Rhizobium sp. SSA_523: one gene and its partners. The protein of the gene in region 3 binds, or shares a complex with, the protein of the main gene of each other region. Links are inferred from orthologs where the notes say so. Each region holds a gene or a part of one and is shown on either strand. Other genes may lie near its edges. The genes, in order: QTJ18_RS19820, accC, accD and accB.

The links.
Region 1: the proteins of accD (region 3) and QTJ18_RS19820 are in contact, whole or in part, in a solved structure (PDB 8UXZ), measured with the Escherichia coli proteins. The link is inferred for Rhizobium sp. SSA_523 from one-to-one orthologs.
Region 2: the proteins of accD (region 3) and accC are in contact, whole or in part, in a solved structure (PDB 8UXZ), measured with the Escherichia coli proteins. The link is inferred for Rhizobium sp. SSA_523 from one-to-one orthologs.
Region 4: the proteins of accD (region 3) and accB are in contact, whole or in part, in a solved structure (PDB 8UXZ), measured with the Escherichia coli proteins. The link is inferred for Rhizobium sp. SSA_523 from one-to-one orthologs.

The regions. Positions count from the first base shown.
Region 1 is NZ_CP129382.1:2,399,235-2,407,330, forward strand. The notes cover bases 496-3,383. They hold QTJ18_RS19820 (acetyl-CoA carboxylase carboxyltransferase subunit alpha), read left to right. Parts: upstream 496-1,406; coding sequence 1,407-2,360; downstream 2,361-3,383. Other genes in these bases: xerD (site-specific tyrosine recombinase XerD), read left to right, coding at 496-1,355; QTJ18_RS19825 (L,D-transpeptidase family protein), read left to right, coding at 2,518-3,383. In the rest of the region: QTJ18_RS19805 (shikimate kinase), read right to left, coding at 1-40; QTJ18_RS19810 (hypothetical protein), read left to right, coding at 199-390; more of xerD, read left to right, coding at 387-495; more of QTJ18_RS19825, read left to right, coding at 3,384-3,852; QTJ18_RS19830 (sulfurtransferase TusA family protein), read left to right, coding at 3,860-4,126; QTJ18_RS19835 (CobW family GTP-binding protein), read right to left, coding at 4,196-5,389; QTJ18_RS19840 (D-alanyl-D-alanine carboxypeptidase family protein), read right to left, coding at 5,518-6,597; QTJ18_RS19845 (M20 aminoacylase family protein), read left to right, coding at 6,839-8,002. UniProt on the Escherichia coli protein: Component of the acetyl coenzyme A carboxylase (ACC) complex. First, biotin carboxylase catalyzes the carboxylation of biotin on its carrier protein (BCCP) and then the CO(2) group is transferred by the carboxyltransferase to acetyl-CoA to form malonyl-CoA.
Region 2 is NZ_CP129382.1:568,623-575,138, forward strand. What follows is about bases 3,562-6,516. They hold accC (acetyl-CoA carboxylase biotin carboxylase subunit), read right to left. Parts: upstream 5,737-6,516; coding sequence 4,387-5,736; downstream 3,562-4,386. Other genes in these bases: QTJ18_RS11015 (DUF2155 domain-containing protein), read left to right, coding at 3,562-3,659; aat (leucyl/phenylalanyl-tRNA--protein transferase), read right to left, coding at 3,764-4,384; accB (acetyl-CoA carboxylase biotin carboxyl carrier protein), read right to left, coding at 5,756-6,235; aroQ (type II 3-dehydroquinate dehydratase), read right to left, coding at 6,261-6,516. Outside these bases: Asp-tRNA(Asn)/Glu-tRNA(Gln) amidotransferase subunit GatB, read left to right, coding at 1-1,465; QTJ18_RS11000 (GNAT family N-acetyltransferase), read left to right, coding at 1,543-2,043; QTJ18_RS11005 (GNAT family N-acetyltransferase), read left to right, coding at 2,173-2,640; QTJ18_RS11010 (NADH:ubiquinone oxidoreductase subunit NDUFA12), read left to right, coding at 2,740-3,138; more of QTJ18_RS11015, read left to right, coding at 3,237-3,561. UniProt on the Escherichia coli protein: This protein is a component of the acetyl coenzyme A carboxylase complex; first, biotin carboxylase catalyzes the carboxylation of the carrier protein and then the transcarboxylase transfers the carboxyl group to form malonyl-CoA.
Region 3 is NZ_CP129382.1:2,845,704-2,848,458, forward strand. It holds accD (acetyl-CoA carboxylase, carboxyltransferase subunit beta), read left to right. Parts: upstream 1-813; coding sequence 814-1,698; downstream 1,699-2,755. Other genes in the region: trpA (tryptophan synthase subunit alpha), read left to right, coding at 1-774; QTJ18_RS21805 (bifunctional folylpolyglutamate synthase/dihydrofolate synthase), read left to right, coding at 1,725-2,755.
Region 4 is NZ_CP129382.1:573,118-575,825, forward strand. It holds accB (acetyl-CoA carboxylase biotin carboxyl carrier protein), read right to left. Parts: upstream 1,741-2,708; coding sequence 1,261-1,740; downstream 1-1,260. Other genes in the region: accC (acetyl-CoA carboxylase biotin carboxylase subunit), read right to left, coding at 1-1,241; aroQ (type II 3-dehydroquinate dehydratase), read right to left, coding at 1,766-2,203; QTJ18_RS11040 (DsbA family protein), read right to left, coding at 2,323-2,708. UniProt on the Escherichia coli protein: This protein is a component of the acetyl coenzyme A carboxylase complex; first, biotin carboxylase catalyzes the carboxylation of the carrier protein and then the transcarboxylase transfers the carboxyl group to form malonyl-CoA.

The DNA of each region.
Region 1 (8,096 bases), 450 kb from region 3 along the record:
GCGTCACCGGCTCCACCAAATGTTCACCAAGATCGGGCATTGTGCTCGTACGCCATCCTCTCGCATTCCGCTTCCGCACCGTATCGACAAATGCAGTGGAAGCGTCAAGACGCGGGTCCGGCGAAATGAGCGGCAGCAACGGGTTCTTGCGCTTGTATTCGCCATTTCGCATATAGTAGCGCAGTATCGGAGTCGACCATGCCCACCCTCTTCCGCTTCCTCTTTATTCTCGGCGTCATTGCGGGCATTGTCTATGGAAGCATGTTTGCCCTTGTCCTGCTGGTAGAACCGCGGGAGCGGGAGGTGACCGTGCGCATTCCCTCAGAAAAGCTCAATCCTCCGGCAGGCGACCAGACAGGATCCGTTCCCTCGAGGCCGGCAGAGCCATGAGCGCCGGCGCAGGAACGAGGCTTGATCTGTCGGCGGCCCATCTGGAATCCTTTCTCGAGATGATGAGCGCCGAACGCGGTGCGGCCAATAACACGCTGCAGTCCTACGAACGCGACCTCAGCGATCTCCTGCACTTCCTGAAGAGCCGGAAGACATCGCTGACGGCAGCGGCATCCGCCGATCTCGCAGCCTATCTCGCGCATCTGAGCGCACAGGGCTTTGCCGCCTCGTCGCAGGCGCGCCGATTGTCGGCCATGCGGCAATTCTACAAGTTTCTCTACGCGGAAGGTCTGCGCGGTGACGACCCCACCGCCATTCTCGATGCGCCCCGCAGGCAGGCCGCCCTGCCGAAGATCCTCAGTGAGAGCGATGTGAGCCGGCTCCTGACGCTGGCGGCCGAGGAGGCGGCGCAGGAGGGTCCGGGTCTGGCCTTCCGGCTGCGCATGCTGGCGCTTCTCGAACTTCTCTATGCGACCGGCATGCGGGTGAGCGAGCTGGTTTCCCTGCCGGCCAAGGTTCTCGATCACGAAGGCCGCTTTCTGATGATCCGCGGCAAGGGCAACAAGGAGCGGCTGGTGCCGCTGTCGCGCTCGGCGATCAAGGCCCTGGCCGCGCTTGGCGAGCACCGCAGACAGGCGGAAAAGGCAGGCCAGGCGGAAAGTCCCTGGCTGTTTCCCGCCGCCAGCAAAGAAGGCTATCTGCCAAGACAGGTCTTTGCGCGCGAGCTGAAGGACCTCGCCTCGCGCGCCGGCATCCGCGCGTCCCACATCTCTCCGCATGTGCTGCGGCACGCCTTTGCCAGTCATCTTCTGCAAAACGGTGCGGACCTGCGTATCGTGCAGGAACTGCTTGGACATTCAGACATTTCCACAACACAGATCTACACGCATGTTCTGGAGGAACGCCTGCGCCAGGTGGTAGAAACGCATCACCCTCTTGCAAAAAGCGCCAAAAACCCTGATTAGAGCGCGGGCGGAGGCGGCCCGGCCGCGAGACATGATCGGAAAACGGAGCTCATGCAGACTTATCTCGACTTCGAAAAGCCTATCTCCGACCTGGAAGGCAAGATCCATGAGCTGAAGAAGCTCGCGGCGGAAGATGAAAGCATCGATACGTCGGACGAGATCCAGCGGCTTGAAGTGCGCGTCCGCGAAGCCATGCAGGACATCTATTCCAAACTGTCCGCCTGGCAGAAGACGCAGGTTGCGCGGCACCCGCAGCGACCGCACTTCGTCGACTATGCCAGCCGCCTGTTTACCGAATTCACGCCTCTTGCAGGCGATCGTTCCTTTGGCGAGGACGCCGCCATTCAGGCCGGGCTCGGTCGGTTCCGCGGTCAGCCGGTGGCAATCATCGGCCAGGAAAAAGGCCACGACACCAAGTCGCGCATCAAGCACAATTTCGGCAGCCCGCGTCCGGAAGGCTATCGCAAGGCCATCCGCGTGATGGAAATGGCGGATCGCTTCGGCCTGCCGGTGATCTCGCTCGTCGATACCGCCGGCGCCTATCCCGGTGTCGGCGCCGAGGAGCGCGGCCAGGCGGAAGCCATTGCGCGCTCGACCGAGACCTGCCTCGGCCTGCACGTGCCGATGATCTCGATCGTCATCGGTGAAGGCGGTTCCGGTGGCGCCATCGCCATTGCGGCAGCCAACCGGGTCTATATGCTGGAGCATTCGATCTATTCGGTGATCTCGCCGGAAGGTGCGGCGTCCATCCTGTGGCGCGATTCCACCCGGGCCCGGGAAGCCGCCACCAATATGAAGATCACCGCGGAAGACCTCAAAGGCCTCGGCGTCATCGACGGCATCATCCCCGAGCCGCTTGGCGGAGCCCATCGCGATCCGGCTGCGGTGATCGATGACGCAGGCGATGTTCTGGAAACCGCGCTTGCCGAACTCGGGGCGCTGACGCCGCAGGACGTCCGCATGGCGCGCCGGCAGAAATTCCTCGATATCGGCCGAAATCTCTAAAGCGGGGCATTTTGCCGCGCTAATTTCACAATCTTGTGCAATGTCTTGTTGTCACGGGGGTAAGATTCTGGAAAGCTTACCGCTTTATTATTGATGACAGAATGGGTATGAGCAGATGAGCTGCACCCGTTGGTCTGATTTTGTGTGATCCTTGCCTATGCGCCTGAGACATATCGCCACCCTTCTGCTGATGGCTACAGCCCTTGCCGGCTGTAATGACACGATCGACGGCGCCATTGACGTGTCGAAGGTCAAGAACAAGGTTGAGCAGCCTTTGCCTTCGCGCATTGTCGCGGAGATGCAGAAGAAGAACATGCCGCGCAATTCGCCGATCATGATCCGTGTCTTCAAGGAAGAAGGCAAGATGGAGATCTGGAAGGCCAAGGCGGACAACCGGTTCGACAAGATCGCCGACTATGACATCTGCGCCTGGTCCGGCAAGCTCGGCCCGAAGGTGAAGGAAGGCGACCGCCAGGCGCCCGAAGGCTTCTACAACCTGACGCCGGCACATCTCAATCCCAATTCCAAATATTATCTGGCCATCAATACCGGCTTTCCCAACCGTTATGATGCCGCCAATGGCCGGTCCGGCTCCAATTTGATGATCCACGGCGCCTGCTCGTCGTCTGGATGCTATTCGATGACGGATGCGCAGATCCTGGAAATCTATGCCTTTGCGCGCGACGCCTTCCGCGGCGGACAGACGGCTGTCCAGCTGCAGGCCTTTCCCTTCCGCATGACCGCCGAGAACATGGCGCGCCACCGCACCAGCGAGAATCTCGAATTCTGGAAGATGCTGAAGGTCGGCTACGACAATTTCGAAGTGACCAAGCGTCCGCCGGAGGTCAATGTCTGCGGCCGGAAATATGTCTTCAACCAGGAGTTTCAGGGTGCAGCCGGCCTGTCTCCGGCAGCAGCCTGCCCGCCCATGGCCTCCCCTCCGGCGCTTGCCTCGGCACTCTCCGCCTATGAAAAGCAGTATGAACTCGCTTATGCGAAGGCCGTCGACAAGCTGGATGGCAAACTTTGGTACGAGCCGACGGAAGCGGAGCGCAAGGCCATCGTGGCCGAAAAGCGCAAGGGTCGCGACCTCGCCTATGCCCCGACGGGAACCTCGCTTGCCGCCGGCAAGCTGGTTGCGCCGGCAGAATTCGAGAAACTGATGTCAGCCCGTCTGGGTAAGCCGGCCCCGGCGCCGGCCCAGATCCTGACGGCATCGACCTCGACCGAACCGAGCGTCGAAAAACAGGGCCGCCTGGAGGCCTCCGCTTCGCTGCCCGGCAAGCGGACCGCCGCATCCGTTCAGGAAGCCATGACGGCGCCTGCAACGACGGCAACAGCGGCAACGACCACGACGACCCCGACCACGACGACTGGCTCGATCCCCGTTCCGGGACGCAATCCGCTCGCCTATACTGTCGAGCCACAGCCGGTTCAGAGCCAGAGCGTGAGCCAGAACACAGACAGAAAGCCTTTCTGGAAATTGTGGTAGGCGCCGCGTGGCCACGCCAGGGGCGCAGATCGTCTACGACCTGAAGGGGCTGAAATGCCCCCTGCCCGCCATAAAGGCCCGCAAGAAGCTCGCAACGCTGCCGTCGGGCCAGGAACTGGTTCTGGAAACCACCGATCCTTTGGCAGGGATTGATATTCCCCACATGTGCCATGAGCAAGGCCATGTCCTGCTGGCCTCGGAGCGAACCGCGAGTGGCCATCGCTTCGTCATCCGGCGCGGCGAGATAACAAGGCCGAAAGAGGCTTTTTCCTGAAGCGCGTGCCCCGAAATCTGCACCGCTTCGCACAAGCGGCGGGCGGAAGGAAAGCGCGAGACGCGTCAATCAGCGGCGAAAACCCGGGACGGCCAGCGGATTGTCCGCCAGGGCAGCCCGATCGGGCCGGTCGATGCGCGGCTGGCCGGTGAATGCGGCAAACAGGTCCGTCACGAAGTCCTCGCTGAGGCCCTGGGTGATCAGAACCATCCGTGTCTTGCGCTCGCTGCCGGGCGGCCAATGCGGCAGGCGCTCCGGCGGATGAAACAGGGTCTGCACCCCATGCAGGACCAGCGGTCGTTCCACATTGTCGGCAAGCTTCACGATCGCCTTCATGCGCAGCAGCTTCTCGCCATGCGCCGAACGCAGCAGATCAATGAAGAGCTCCATGGCCATCGGATCGATGGGCTCGTCATGAATGATCGAGAAGGAGCGGATATCCGTTCCGTGGCGGTTCACGTCATGATGGTGGGACCCGTGATGGGCATGGCCGCCATGGCCGTGATCGTCATGATGATGGTGGTGATCGTCATGATGGTGATGATGGTGGTGACCCGCGGCAGAATCCGCAGGCGCCGCATGGTCAGCCTCTTCCTCGTGCAGCCAGCGGCCGACATCTGCGATCTTGCTATCAGGTGCATAGAGGCCATTGATCAGCACGCTGATCCGGCCCGCATCCGGCGTATCGCCGTCCAGTCGCGCCGCACGCGGATTGAGGGCGCGCAGCCGCGCCTCCAGGGCCGCCTTGTCCTTGCCGTCCGTCAGGCTGGTCTTGGTGATGACGAGGCGATCGGCGACGGCAACCTGCTTGAGGGCCTCGATATGCTGATCAATGGTCGACAGTCCGTGAACGGCATCGACAACCGTCACCACGCCGTCCAGCTGATAGCTCTGGCACAGAACGGGATGGCCCATCACCGCCTGCATGACCGGCGCGGGATCGGCAAGGCCCGTCGTCTCGATGACCACGCGGCGGATCGGCTTGATGCGACCCGTCTGCATCTGGTCGATCAGCGAGGCGAGCGTCTCCACCAGTTCGCCGCGAATGGTGCAGCACAGGCAGCCATTGGACAGTTCCAGCAGCGTATCGCCGGAGCTTTCGACGAGCAGGTTATCGATCCCCACTTCGCCGAACTCGTTGATGATCACCGCCGTGTCCTTGGCGGACGGATCCTTCAGGATCCGATTGAGCAGCGTGGATTTGCCGGCGCCGAGAAAGCCGGTCAGGACGGAGACCGGAATACGCTCATTGGGTGCTGGCATTTGCAGATCCTGACGCTCACAAGAGACTAAGCAGGCATTCGTCGGCGAACCAACCAATGTCTGCTTAGATGTTTTTGTTTTTGCAGAGTTTTATCCCAAAACCGGCTACCACTTTTGGGAAACTCTGCTTAGAAGGAGGCCGGCCGGGGAATGGGGACCGGGATATTGGCGATTTCGCCCTTTGCGGGCGTCGGAGGCGGAAGAATGGCGGCGAGGCTGAAGCGCGGCGGACGCGCCATCTCCTTGATGTAAGGCGACTGCACGATCATCCGGCCTTCGTCGTCGCGCCCTTCGCTACGGATCTTGGCCGCCTTGGGATTACAGATTTCGGCACTGACATCCACCACCCCCGTCTGGTCCGGGCCATAGGGCTGAAGATAACCCAGAAGATCGCCCGTACCCTGCGGCAGGCCGAAGGCCTTTTGCAGCAGATCGGCCGATTCATCGGCGCGGCCGGCAAGACTGTCGGCGCCCAGCACAACCGAAACGAGCGTTCGTCCATTGCGGGTCGCCGAAGAGACCTGGTTGAAACCGGAGGCGCAGATGAAACCCGTCTTCATGCCGTCGGCACCATCGAAACGGCCGATCAGCATATTGTAGTTCGGGTAGTCCTTCGTGCCGGTGGACACGCCTTCGAGGGCAAAATAGCCCGCATAATCGGCATATTCCCGGCGCAGCTGAACGGCGAGGATCGCCAGATCGCGGGCAGTGGTATACTGGCCCTTGCCGGGCAGGCCATGCGGATTGATGAAGCGCGTCGATGTCATCCCGAGCTCTGCCGCCTGGATGTTCATCATCGAGACGAAATTCTCGGCCGAACCGCCCACCGTTTCCGCAACCGCCACGGCGACGTCATTGGCCGATTTCACCATCAGGATCTTCAGTGCCGCATCGAGCGTCATGGATGCGCCGGGCTTGACATACATCTTGCTGGCCGGCTGGTCCACGGCATTGCGGCTCATCACGACCGGCGTGTCGAGGCTGACCTTGCCGCTCTTGATCGCCTTGAAGGTAACATAGACCGTCATCAGCTTGGTCAGCGATGCCGGATACCAGCGGCGAAACGCTTCCTGATGCGCCAGAACCCGGCCGGAACGCACATCGACGACCATTTTCGGATTGGCGAGAGCGTCGGAGGCATAGGGGCCGGTCAGGGCCGTCAAGCTGACCGCAGCGGCCAGCAAAGTCTTGGCAGTCAGTCGGATCATCCGGTCGAGCAAAGGCAGGCCTCGTTCAGCTGCGGGGAGTGTGCCAGCGGCGCTTAAAGTGAAACTGACCGGACAGGAACCGATCGGTCCCATCAGGTCGAACTCCCGCTCTAAGTCGCGCTTGTGACGAAGGAATGGCAAACATCATTGATTCCGTCAATTCTGCGGCGCAATATCTTCCCTCTTGCGTTGGCCGGCTTTGAGCCGTCAACCATAGCCGTAAATGATGACAGGATGTCCCATGCCGATCTTGAACAGAGCTGCCGAACTCCAGAAAGAGGTCACGGAGTGGCGGCGCCATCTTCATGAACGGCCCGAGCTTCTCTACGACGTGGATGAGACTGCTGCCTTCGTGGCGGACAAGCTGCGCGCTTTCGGTGTCGATGAGGTGGTCACCGGTCTCGGACGCACAGGTGTCGTCGGCATCATCCGCGGCAAGGGCGAAAGCGAAAGGGTCGTCGGATTGCGCGCCGATATGGATGCCCTGCCGCTGGAGGAGATTTCCGGCAGGCCCTGGGCATCCCGCATACCGGGCAAGATGCATGCCTGCGGCCATGATGGGCACACGGCCATGCTGCTGGGTGCCGCCAGGCATCTGGCGGAGACGCGCAATTTCAACGGAAGCGTCGCGGTGATCTTCCAGCCGGCCGAGGAAGGTGGCAGGGGCGCGCTTGCCATGGTCGAAGACGGGCTGATGGACCGCTTCGGCATTCAGGAAGTCTATGGCATGCACAATATGCCGGGCATGCCGCTCGGGACCTTCGCCATCCGCAAGGGCGGCATCATGGCGGCGCCGGACAAGTTCACGATCAAGATTGCCGGCCGCGGTGGACATGCCGCCGAGCCGCACCGCACGGCGGACCCGATCGTCATCGGCGCGCAGATCGTCAACGGGCTGCAGATGATCGCGGCGCGCAATGCCAATCCCTTGCGGTCCGTCGTTGTCTCGATCACCCAGTTCCACGCCGGCACCACGCACAATATCATTCCCGAAGAGGCTTTCCTGACCGGAACGGTTCGCAGCCTGGACGAGAATGTCCGCGATCTTGCCGAAGCGCGCATCCGCCAGATCGCCGAGGGCATCGCAGCGGCGCATGACGCGCGTGCCGAAGTGGAGTACGAGCGCGCCTGCCCGGTCACCGTCAACCATCCGGAGGAAACGCTGCATGCAGCGCGTGCCGCGATGGACATTGTCGGCGAGAGACAGGTCAATACGGATGTCGATGCAAGCATGGCCGGCGAGGATTTCGCCTTCATGCTCCAGGCGCGTCCCGGCGCCTATATCATGATCGGAAACGGCGACACCGCAGCGCTTCACAACCCCGCCTATGACTTCAATGACGAGGCGCTGGCCTATGGCATCTCCTATTGGGTGAGACTGGCGGAGCAGCGGCTCAGCGACTGAACCTGCTGCGAGATAAAGAGCAGCCACCTGCCTGCTCAATGCAGATCAGGTGCAGGCTTGTCCCGGACGCCCGGCTGCGATATGTAGCGAACCA
Region 2 (6,516 bases), 2.3 Mb from region 3 along the record:
CATTCCCGGTGCCACTGGTGATTGGGAAGTGATCATCGGCATGGAAGTGCATGCCCAGGTTCTCTCGAGATCCAAACTGTTTTCGGGGGCGTCGACAGAATTCGGCCGTGCTCCCAATTCCAATGTCTCGCTGGTGGATGCCGCCATGCCGGGCATGCTGCCGGTGATCAACGAGGAATGCGTCAAGCAGGCGGTGCGCACGGGGCTCGGCCTGAAGGCGCAGATCAACAACCGCTCGATCTTCGATCGCAAGAATTACTTCTACCCGGATCTGCCGCAGGGCTACCAGATTTCGCAGTTCAAGGATCCGATTGTCGGCGAAGGCAAGATCGTCATTTCCCTCGGCCCCGACCGTCAGGGCCAGTTCGAGGATATCGAGATCGGCATCGAGCGCCTGCATCTGGAGCAGGACGCCGGTAAATCCATGCATGACCAGCATCCGACCATGTCCTATGTCGACCTGAACCGCTCCGGCGTGGCGCTGATGGAGATCGTCTCCAAGCCCGATATGCGTTCTTCCGACGAGGCCAAGGCCTATATGACGAAGCTGCGCTCGATCGTGCGCTATCTCGGCACCTGCGACGGCAATATGGACGAGGGCTCGATGCGGGCGGACGTCAACGTCTCCGTGCGCCGTCCCGGCGAAGGTTTCGGCACGCGCTGCGAAATCAAGAACGTCAACTCCATCCGCTTCATCGGCCAGGCCATCGAATACGAGGCGCGACGCCAGATCGCCATTCTGGAGGAAGGCGGCTCGATCGACCAGGAAACCCGGCTCTTCGATCCCGGCAAGGGCGAAACGCGCTCGATGCGCTCCAAGGAGGATGCGCATGATTACCGCTATTTCCCCGATCCCGACCTTCTGCCGCTGGAATTCGACGACGCCTTTGTGGCGGAGCTGAAGGCGCATCTGCCGGAACTGCCGGATGACAAGAAGTCGCGTTTCGTGCGCGAGCTCGGCCTTTCGATCTACGACGCGTCCGTGCTGGTTTCGGAAAAGGCGATTGCCGATTATTTCGAAGCCGTGGCCGAAGGCCGTGACGGCAAGACGGCGGCGAACTGGGTTATCAACGACCTGCTGGGTGCCTTGAACAAAGCCGGCAAAGGCATTGAAGAGACTCCGGTTTCGCCCGTTCAGCTCGGCGGAATCATCGATCTCATCAAGGCGGAAACGATTTCCGGCAAGATCGCCAAGGACCTGTTCGAGATCGTCTTTGCCGAAGGCGGCGACCCGGCGGAGATCGTCGAGGCGCGCGGCATGCGGCAGGTGACCGACACCGGCGCCATCGAAAAGGCGGTGGACGATATCATCGCTGCCAACCCCGATCAGGTTGCCAAGGTCAAGGCGAAGCCGACGCTGTCCGGCTGGTTCGTCGGCCAGGTCATGAAGGCGACTGGCGGCAAGGCCAACCCACAGGCGGTGCAGGCACTGGTGAAGTCCAAGCTCGGTATCGAAGACGAATAGGCATGGGCGTTCGGTGACCGCGAAACCCAGTGCGCGTGCCGCCGGGCTCGGCAGAGCAGGATCCGGAGAGTGAGATGGTGTTTTTCGTCCGCAGCGCCAGCGATAAGGATGCGGAGGTCATTCGCAGCCTTCTGGTCGAAACCTGGCACGCGACCTATGACGGCTTCTATGGGGAGGCCAAGGTCAATGAGCTGATCGCTGCCTGGCACTCTCTTGCTGCCATCAAGGCGCGGATCAACAAGCGCGACGGCGAATATCTGGTGGCGGATGACGGGCGGCAGATCGGCGGCATCGGCTTTGCCGCCATGTCCGAAACCATGACCAAGACCGCGATCCTGCACCAGCTTTACGTGCTCCCGGCCTTTCAGGGCGAGGGGATCGGCCGGGACATTTTCGCCGAACTGGAAACCTGTTTTCCCGATGCCGAGATCATGCGTCTCGAGGTGGAGCCGCGCAATCAGGGCGCCATATCCTTCTACAAGCGCCTGGGCTTTGTCGAGGTGGATCGCACGAAGAATTGTGGTGATGCCGCGAGCGGCATCGAGGCCCTGATTCTCGAAAAGCCGCTGCTTGCGTAGAGCCCGCCGGCTTTGCCTGGATGTGGACGTCTGGGTCTCGGCGAGCGAGCGTTCGAGCAATTTGCGGTGGAGCGACCTCCGTGGACGCGCTACGCTGCTGATGGACTTGGCAGGAGGAGGAGCAGCAGGATGGATGGCGGCACGATTGTAATCCGCAAGGCGCGGGAGGAGGATCTGCCCGATCTCGTCGCATTGTTCGCAGAGGATGCGCTTGGCGGCCATGGCGACACGACCGATCCCGAGGCGCATGAGGATTATCTCAAGGCTTTTCACGCCATCGATGCGTCGGCGCAGGACCATCTTTTCGTCTGCTTGGCGCAGGATGCGGTCGTCGGTACGTTCCAGATCAGTTTTCTGCGCAGCCTGCCGGGCCGCGGCGCGCTGAATATGCGCATCGAAGCGGTGCAGACCCGCGCCGATCTGCGCGGGCAGGGGATCGGTGCCCGCATGATTGCGCATGCGCTTGAAGAGGGCCGCCGGCACGGATGCAAGGCGGCCTATGTAATCTCCAATGCGCGCCGCACCGATGCCCACCGCTTCTATGAGCGGCTTGGTTTTGCTCCCTCCCATGCCGGCTTCCGCATGCCGCTCAAATAGCGGAGAGCAGGCCGCGAAGCGCTGGACATTGCCGGTTCGACATTGCATAAGCGGGGCAAGGATACATTCCTTGTCTCTCGCGAGGACGTTGGAAAACTCATGAAAAATCTTCTTCTTCAGATCTTCACCTGGTGGAACGGCCAGACGATCGGCACTCGCTTCTATACGTGGCGCCACGGCAAGCGCGTCGGTGAAGATGAATTCGGCAATGTGTATTATGAAGGCGGCATGACCTCCTTCGGTCTGCCGCGCCGCTGGGTGATCTTCAAGGGCCCGACGGAAGCCTCGGCAATCCCCGCCGGCTGGCATGGCTGGATGCATTACCGCACCGATACGCCGCCGAGCCGGGAAGACTATGTGGTGCGCGAGTGGCAGAAGCCGCACCTGCCCAACCTCACCGGAACCGCCTTCGCCTATCGCCCCAAAGGCTCGCTGGAAGCCACCGGCGAACGTCCGCGCGTGACAGGCGATTATGATGCCTGGACGCCTGGCGCCTGAGGCTCCTCTCCGCGCTGACGCCACATTTGCACGATAGCGCGTTCTGGTTCTGCAGCCTCCCGTGGAACCAGTCCAATCATGTGGTGGGATCCATGCCAATGAAACATCTTCGCCCGATCGTCATCCTGCTGGCAGCGGGGGCTGCGTTGTCCGTCACGACAGCTTTGCCCGCCGCTGCAGCGCGTATCGACAATCCGGTGGCCGAATTTGCCGGGATCGACAAGATCACCGGCCGTATCACCAAGTTCGACGTCTATGTCAACGAGACGGTGCAATATGGCGCACTCCAGGTGACGCCGAAGGTCTGCTATTCCCGCGACGACAGCGAAGCGCAACGTATCGACGGCTTCGTGGAGGTGGACGAGATCACCCTAGACCGCAAGATCCGCCGCATCTTTACGGGCTGGATGTTTGCCGACAGTCCTGGCCTCAATGCCGTGGAACATCCGATCTACGACGTCTGGCTGACCGGCTGCAAGCAGAAGTCCGACGTACCGCCGCCGGCCTCCGCCAAGAAATAGGGTTTAGCGCAGGTACAGACCCTCGCACCCGCAGATGGCGATATCGGCGGAAACTGCTGCTAGCGCCCGGTCAGGGGGAAGGGGGCTGGCCGCAGGCGGCAATGTCAGGGGAAAGGCCTGTGCGGTGATTCCGTCGCCGCTTTCAGCAGGACGAGATAATCCGACTTGGGCACGTCGATCGCGCCGAAGGTTTTCAGGTGTTCCGTGGTGAATTGCGTGTCGAGGAGGCGGAAGCCATTGGCGTTCAGCCGCTCGACAAGGTGGACGAGGCAGATCTTCGAGGCATTGGTGCGCCGCGAGAACATGCTCTCGCCGAAGAAGGCCGCGCCGAGGGAGACACCGTAGAGCCCGCCCACCAGCTGATCCTGCTCGAACGCTTCCACGCTATGCGCATGCCCCATGCGATGCAGATCGGTATAAAGCTGACATATTGTGCTGTTGATCCAGGTGCTCGGCCGGTCTTCCGTTTCCGCAGCACAGCCCCGCATCACCGCTTCGAAGCAGGTGTTGACGCGGATGTCGAAGGGGCTCTTCCGGATGACCTTGCGCAGGCTTTTCGAGACATGGAAATCATCAAGGGGAAGAACGCCGCGAATTTCCGGCTCGACCCAGAAGATCTCCGGATCGTCGGCCGAATCGGCCATGGGGAACAGGCCGATGGAATAGGCGCGCAGCAGAACATCCGGTGTGATGGCTGGATAATATCTGCCGCGTCGCCCTGCCATGCTTATCCTTGCGGCTTGTCGTTAGCCAGGTAGTTCTCGAGCCAGTGAATGTCGTAATCGCCATTCGCAATATCCTGGTTGGACACCAGATCCTGGAACAGCGGCAACGTCGTCTTGATACCGTCCACGACGAATTCGTCGAGAACACGGCGAAGACGCATCATGCATTCGACGCGCGTGCGTCCGTGCACGATCAGCTTGCCGATCAGGCTGTCGTAATAAGGCGGGATCTTGTAGCCGGCATAGGCGCCCGAATCGACGCGAACGCCAAGACCGCCCGGGGCATGGAAATGCGTGATCGTACCGGGCGAGGGCACGAACGTCCGCGGATCTTCCGCATTGATGCGGCATTCGATGGCATGGCCGGAAAAGGTGATCTCGTCCTGGGTGACCGACAGGCCGGCTCCGGAGGCGACACGGATCTGCTCGTGAACGAGATCGATGCCGGTAATGGCCTCCGTGATCGGATGCTCCACCTGCAGGCGCGTATTCATTTCAATGAAGTAGAATTCGCCATTCTCGTACAGAAACTCGACGGTTCCGGCGCCGCGATATTTCATCTTCTCCATCGCGTCGGCGCAGATCTGGCCGATCTTCATCCGCTGCTCGACGTTGAGCGCCGGAGAATTGGCCTCTTCCCACACCTTCTGGTGGCGCCGCTGCAGCGAGCAGTCACGTTCGCCGAGATGGATGGCATTGCCGGCGCCGTCGCCCACCACCTGCACCTCGATATGGCGCGGCTTGCCGAGATATTTCTCCATGTAGACCGCAGCATTGCCGAAGGCGGCAGAGGCTTCGGTACGGGCCGTATTGAAGGCCTCGTCGAGATCGGCTTCTGTCTTGGCCACCTTCATGCCGCGTCCGCCGCCGCCGGCGGTCGCCTTGATGAGGACCGGGAAGCCGATCTGGCGCGCCGTTTCCAGCGCGTTTTCCTGCGTCACCTCGCCGGCAGAGCCGGGCACGACCGGGATGCCGAGCTCGACGGCGGTCTGCTTGGCGGTGATCTTGTCGCCCATCAGGCGAATATGCTCCGCCGTCGGTCCGATGAAGGTGATGCCGTGCGCTTCAAGAATATCGGCGAACTTGGCGTTTTCCGACAGGAAGCCGTACCCCGGATGCACGGCATCGGCGCCGGTGATCTCGCAGGCGGCAACGATCTGATGAATGTTGAGATAGCTGTCTCGCGAGGGCGGAGGACCGATGCACACGCTTTCGTCGGCAAGCCGGACATGCATGGCATTGGCATCGGCGGTCGAGTGAACGGCCACAGTTGCGATGCCGAGCTCCTTGCAGGCCCGAAGGACGCGCAGTGCGATCTCGCCGCGATTGGCTATGAGGATCTTGGAAATCATGAGGAGGCCTTAGTTGGAATCACTCGATGATGACGAGCGGCTCGCCATATTCGACCGGCTGCGCATCGTTGACGATGATTTCCGTCACCTTGCCGGAGCGGGGTGCAGGGATCTGGTTCATGGTCTTCATGGCTTCGATGATGAGAAGGGTCTGGCCTTCCTTGACCATGGTCCCCACTTCGATGAAGGCGCGTGCGCCGGGGGCGGGGGACAGATAGGCGGTGCCCACCATCGGCGCCGTTACCGCATTGGCGCGATCCTTGCCGGCATCGGCGGCCGGAGCGGCTGCCGCCGGGGCGCCGGCAGCCTGGGGAGCGGCCTGCGGCGCGTAGGATGCAGGAAGCGCAGCCTGGACGAATTGCGGTGCCTGGATATTGCGCGAAACGCGAATGCGCAGATCTTCCTGCTCCACTTCGATCTCGGTGAGATCCGTATCCTTCAGGATGTTCGCCAGGTCGCGGATCAACCCCTTGTCGATACCGTTCTTCTTCTCAGACATGGTCAACCTATATGTTCTGTTGTTCTTAGCTTGTGATGTCGCGCAGGGCATGCAGTGCCAGCACGTAGCCTTGCGGGCCAAATCCGCAGATCATGCCCTTGGCTGCAGGTGCAATCATCGACTTGTGACGGAATTCTTCCCGGGCATGAATATTGGAGATGTGAACCTCCACCACCGGCACCCGGATGGCGCGGATCGCATCATGCAGGGCAATCGAGGTATGGCCATAGGCGCCGGGATTGATGATCACGCCGGCGGCGCGTTCATCGGCCTCGTGCAGC
Region 3 (2,755 bases):
TACATGATGGGCGGCGATCCGGATTACGCCACCTCGCTCGCCATCATGAAAGCCCTGCCGGCCTCCGGCGCCGATGTGATCGAGCTTGGCATGCCCTTTTCGGATCCGATGGCCGATGGCCCCGCCATCCAGCTTGCGGGGCAGCGGGCGCTTGCCGGCGGGCAGACCCTGTCGAAGACTTTGGATCTCGCCCGCGATTTCCGTCGGGACGACCAGGAGACGCCGATCGTCCTGATGGGCTATTACAACCCCATCTACAATATGGGCGTCGAAACCTTTCTGGATGCGGCACTGGAGGCCGGCATTGATGGATTGATCGTCGTCGACCTGCCGCCGGAAATGGACGACGAACTCTGCCTTCCGGCCCTTTCGAAAAACGTCAACTTCATCCGGCTTGCAACGCCGACGACGGATGAAAAGCGGCTGACCACCGTCCTGCGCAACACGTCGGGTTTCGTCTATTACGTCTCGATGAACGGTATTACCGGATCGGCCCTGCCGGATCCCTCGCGGGTTGGTGCCGCCGTTCAGCGCATCAAGGCCCATACGGATCTGCCGGTCTGCGTCGGCTTCGGCGTCAAGACGGCCGATCATGCCAAAGCGATCGGCGCGGCGGCCGATGGTGTCGTGGTAGGATCCGCCATCGTCGCGCAGGTCGCCGGCAGCCTGACCGCGGAAAACCAGGCGACGGAGCATACGGTGTCTGCCGTCACGACGCTGGTTAAGGGCCTGGCAAGCGGCGTGCGCGCAGCCCGCCTTGTTGCTGCCGAATAATCTCACCACATTGACGATGGTCAATCAGGAGTCTTGTCCGTGAACTGGATCACCAACTATGTGCGCCCCAAGATCAATTCGATGCTTGGTCGTCGGGAAGTGCCGGAAAACCTCTGGATCAAATGCCCGGAAACGGGCGAAATGGTCTTTCACAAGGATCTGGAAGACAATAAGTGGGTCATTCCAGCCTCCGGCTATCACATGAAGATGCCCGCCAAGGCGCGCCTGACGGATCTTTTCGATGGCGGCGTCTTCGAGAGACTGCCGCAGCCCAAGGTGGCGCAGGACCCTTTGAAATTCCGCGACTCGAAGAAATACAGCGATCGCCTGAAGGACAGCCGCATCAAGACGGATCAGGAAGACACGATCCTTGCCGGCCTCGGCAAGGTGAATAATGTCGACCTCGTTGCCGTCGTTCACGAGTTCAACTTCATCGGCGGATCGCTCGGCATGGCTGCGGGCGAGGCGATCGTGAAGGCTGCCGAACGCGCGCTTGCCGAACGCTGCCCGCTCGTCATTTTCCCGGCCTCCGGCGGCGCGCGCATGCAGGAGGGCATTCTCTCGCTGATGCAATTGCCGCGCACCACAGTGGCGATCGACATGCTGAAGGAAGCAGGCCTGCCTTACATCGTCGTTTTGACCAATCCGACGACGGGCGGCGTGACGGCATCCTATGCCATGCTGGGGGATGTGCATATTGCCGAACCCGGGGCGGAAATCGGTTTTGCCGGCAAGCGCGTCATCGAGCAGACCCTGCGCGAAAAGCTTCCGGAAGGCTTCCAGACATCGGAATATCTGCTGGAGCACGGCATGGTGGACATGGTGGTCAAACGGCACGATCTGGCGCAGACCCTGTCATCTTTGCTGCGTATCATGATGAAGCAGCCTGCCGATCACGACCAGTCCCTGGCGTTGACGGCCTGACATGCGGCAGAGCCTCGGGGATGCTGATGAATAAGAATGCCCAGAGCGAGGCAGAGACCGTCATCAACGACTTGATGAAACTGCACCCCAAGGGTTTCGACATGACCCTGGGGCGGATGCGGCGTCTTCTCGACGTGCTCGGCAATCCGCAGGATCGTCTGCCGCCGATGATCCATGTTGCGGGCACCAATGGCAAAGGATCGGTATCGGCCTTCAGCCGCGCGCTTCTGGAGGCGGGCGGGCATGCTGTGCATGTGCACACCTCTCCGCACCTCGTTCATTGGCATGAGCGCTATCGCATGGGCCGCACCGGCGAACCGGGACAGCTGGTGGCCGATTCGCTGCTGGCGGATGCCTTGCGGCGGGTGGCCGAGGCGAATGCCGGACAGGCCATCACCGTGTTCGAGATTCTGACTGCTGCCGGCTTCCTCCTGTTTTCGGAAAGTCCCGCCGATGCCGTCATCATCGAAGTGGGCATGGGCGGCCGCCTGGATTGCACCAATGTCGTGGATCGCCCGGCCGTTTCGGTCATCATGCCGATTTCATTCGACCACCAGGCCTATCTTGGGGACCGTGTGGAGCTGATCGCGGCCGAGAAGGCCGGCATTATGAAGAAGGGCTGTCCGGTGGTGATCGGCCACCAGGAGTTCGACGCGGCGGAAGAGGTCTTGGTCGCCACAGCGGAACGGCTGGGCTGTCCGCTCTCTGTCTACGGACAGGATTTTTCCGCGCATGAAGAATTCGGCCGCCTGATCTATCAGGATGATCGTGGCTTGGCAGACCTGCCTTTGCCGAGGCTTCCGGGCCGTCATCAGCTCGCCAATGCGGCGGCTGCCATCCGGGCTGTAAGGGCTGCCGGATTTGAGGTGACCGAGATCATGATGGAGCAGGCCATGCTGAATGTCGAATGGCCGGGTCGTCTTCAGCGCCTCACCGAGGGATCGCTCATTCCGCTGGCGCCGAAGGGCGCCGAGATCTGGGTGGATGGCGGTCATAATCCAGGCGCAGGAGAGGTCATCGCGGAGGCCATGGCGGCCTTCGAGGAAAAGCAGCCGCG
Region 4 (2,708 bases), 2.3 Mb from region 3 along the record:
GTCTTGATACCGTCCACGACGAATTCGTCGAGAACACGGCGAAGACGCATCATGCATTCGACGCGCGTGCGTCCGTGCACGATCAGCTTGCCGATCAGGCTGTCGTAATAAGGCGGGATCTTGTAGCCGGCATAGGCGCCCGAATCGACGCGAACGCCAAGACCGCCCGGGGCATGGAAATGCGTGATCGTACCGGGCGAGGGCACGAACGTCCGCGGATCTTCCGCATTGATGCGGCATTCGATGGCATGGCCGGAAAAGGTGATCTCGTCCTGGGTGACCGACAGGCCGGCTCCGGAGGCGACACGGATCTGCTCGTGAACGAGATCGATGCCGGTAATGGCCTCCGTGATCGGATGCTCCACCTGCAGGCGCGTATTCATTTCAATGAAGTAGAATTCGCCATTCTCGTACAGAAACTCGACGGTTCCGGCGCCGCGATATTTCATCTTCTCCATCGCGTCGGCGCAGATCTGGCCGATCTTCATCCGCTGCTCGACGTTGAGCGCCGGAGAATTGGCCTCTTCCCACACCTTCTGGTGGCGCCGCTGCAGCGAGCAGTCACGTTCGCCGAGATGGATGGCATTGCCGGCGCCGTCGCCCACCACCTGCACCTCGATATGGCGCGGCTTGCCGAGATATTTCTCCATGTAGACCGCAGCATTGCCGAAGGCGGCAGAGGCTTCGGTACGGGCCGTATTGAAGGCCTCGTCGAGATCGGCTTCTGTCTTGGCCACCTTCATGCCGCGTCCGCCGCCGCCGGCGGTCGCCTTGATGAGGACCGGGAAGCCGATCTGGCGCGCCGTTTCCAGCGCGTTTTCCTGCGTCACCTCGCCGGCAGAGCCGGGCACGACCGGGATGCCGAGCTCGACGGCGGTCTGCTTGGCGGTGATCTTGTCGCCCATCAGGCGAATATGCTCCGCCGTCGGTCCGATGAAGGTGATGCCGTGCGCTTCAAGAATATCGGCGAACTTGGCGTTTTCCGACAGGAAGCCGTACCCCGGATGCACGGCATCGGCGCCGGTGATCTCGCAGGCGGCAACGATCTGATGAATGTTGAGATAGCTGTCTCGCGAGGGCGGAGGACCGATGCACACGCTTTCGTCGGCAAGCCGGACATGCATGGCATTGGCATCGGCGGTCGAGTGAACGGCCACAGTTGCGATGCCGAGCTCCTTGCAGGCCCGAAGGACGCGCAGTGCGATCTCGCCGCGATTGGCTATGAGGATCTTGGAAATCATGAGGAGGCCTTAGTTGGAATCACTCGATGATGACGAGCGGCTCGCCATATTCGACCGGCTGCGCATCGTTGACGATGATTTCCGTCACCTTGCCGGAGCGGGGTGCAGGGATCTGGTTCATGGTCTTCATGGCTTCGATGATGAGAAGGGTCTGGCCTTCCTTGACCATGGTCCCCACTTCGATGAAGGCGCGTGCGCCGGGGGCGGGGGACAGATAGGCGGTGCCCACCATCGGCGCCGTTACCGCATTGGCGCGATCCTTGCCGGCATCGGCGGCCGGAGCGGCTGCCGCCGGGGCGCCGGCAGCCTGGGGAGCGGCCTGCGGCGCGTAGGATGCAGGAAGCGCAGCCTGGACGAATTGCGGTGCCTGGATATTGCGCGAAACGCGAATGCGCAGATCTTCCTGCTCCACTTCGATCTCGGTGAGATCCGTATCCTTCAGGATGTTCGCCAGGTCGCGGATCAACCCCTTGTCGATACCGTTCTTCTTCTCAGACATGGTCAACCTATATGTTCTGTTGTTCTTAGCTTGTGATGTCGCGCAGGGCATGCAGTGCCAGCACGTAGCCTTGCGGGCCAAATCCGCAGATCATGCCCTTGGCTGCAGGTGCAATCATCGACTTGTGACGGAATTCTTCCCGGGCATGAATATTGGAGATGTGAACCTCCACCACCGGCACCCGGATGGCGCGGATCGCATCATGCAGGGCAATCGAGGTATGGCCATAGGCGCCGGGATTGATGATCACGCCGGCGGCGCGTTCATCGGCCTCGTGCAGCCTGTCGACCAGGACGCCCTCGTGATTGCTCTGGAAGCACTCCACAGAGAAGCCCAGCGTCTCGCCGGCCGCCACGCAATTGGCCTCGATATCCTTCAGCGTCTGGCCGCCATAAATACCAGGTTCGCGTTTGCCCAGCATGTTCAGGTTCGGTCCGTTGAGGACGAAGATGGTCTTGCTCATGGATGTCCCGTCAAAAGATCAGGGCAACCTATAGACCGGCGCGACGGCAAGGGAAAGCCCCCGGCATTCAAAGCCGTGCATAAGCCAGGGGGAAGGATGAGCCGCCCGCGGATCGTCGATCAGCAATCGGTCTTTCCGCAACTGCGGATATTGCCGATCTTGGACAGGAGATCCTCGTGGCCGACAGCGCCGAAGACGGCCTCGTCGCCGACCACGTAGAAAGGCGTGCCCGAAATGCCCAGCGCATTGGCAAGTTCGTAAGTCGCCTGCACCTGCGGATCATTCGGCTTGTCGGCCATGGTCTGGCGAATATCGGCCTCGGCAATGCCGAGCATGGCGGCGACCTGCAGGGCCGTCTCTTCCGTCGCGCGCGCCTGGCCGCCGAGCAAAGCGCGGTGGAAGGTCAGGTATTTGTCCGGCGCGACGAGCCGCACGGCATTGGCCACCCGGTGCGCCGCCATGGAATCCGGGCCGAGAATCGGGAATTCCTTCAGGATGAAGCGGA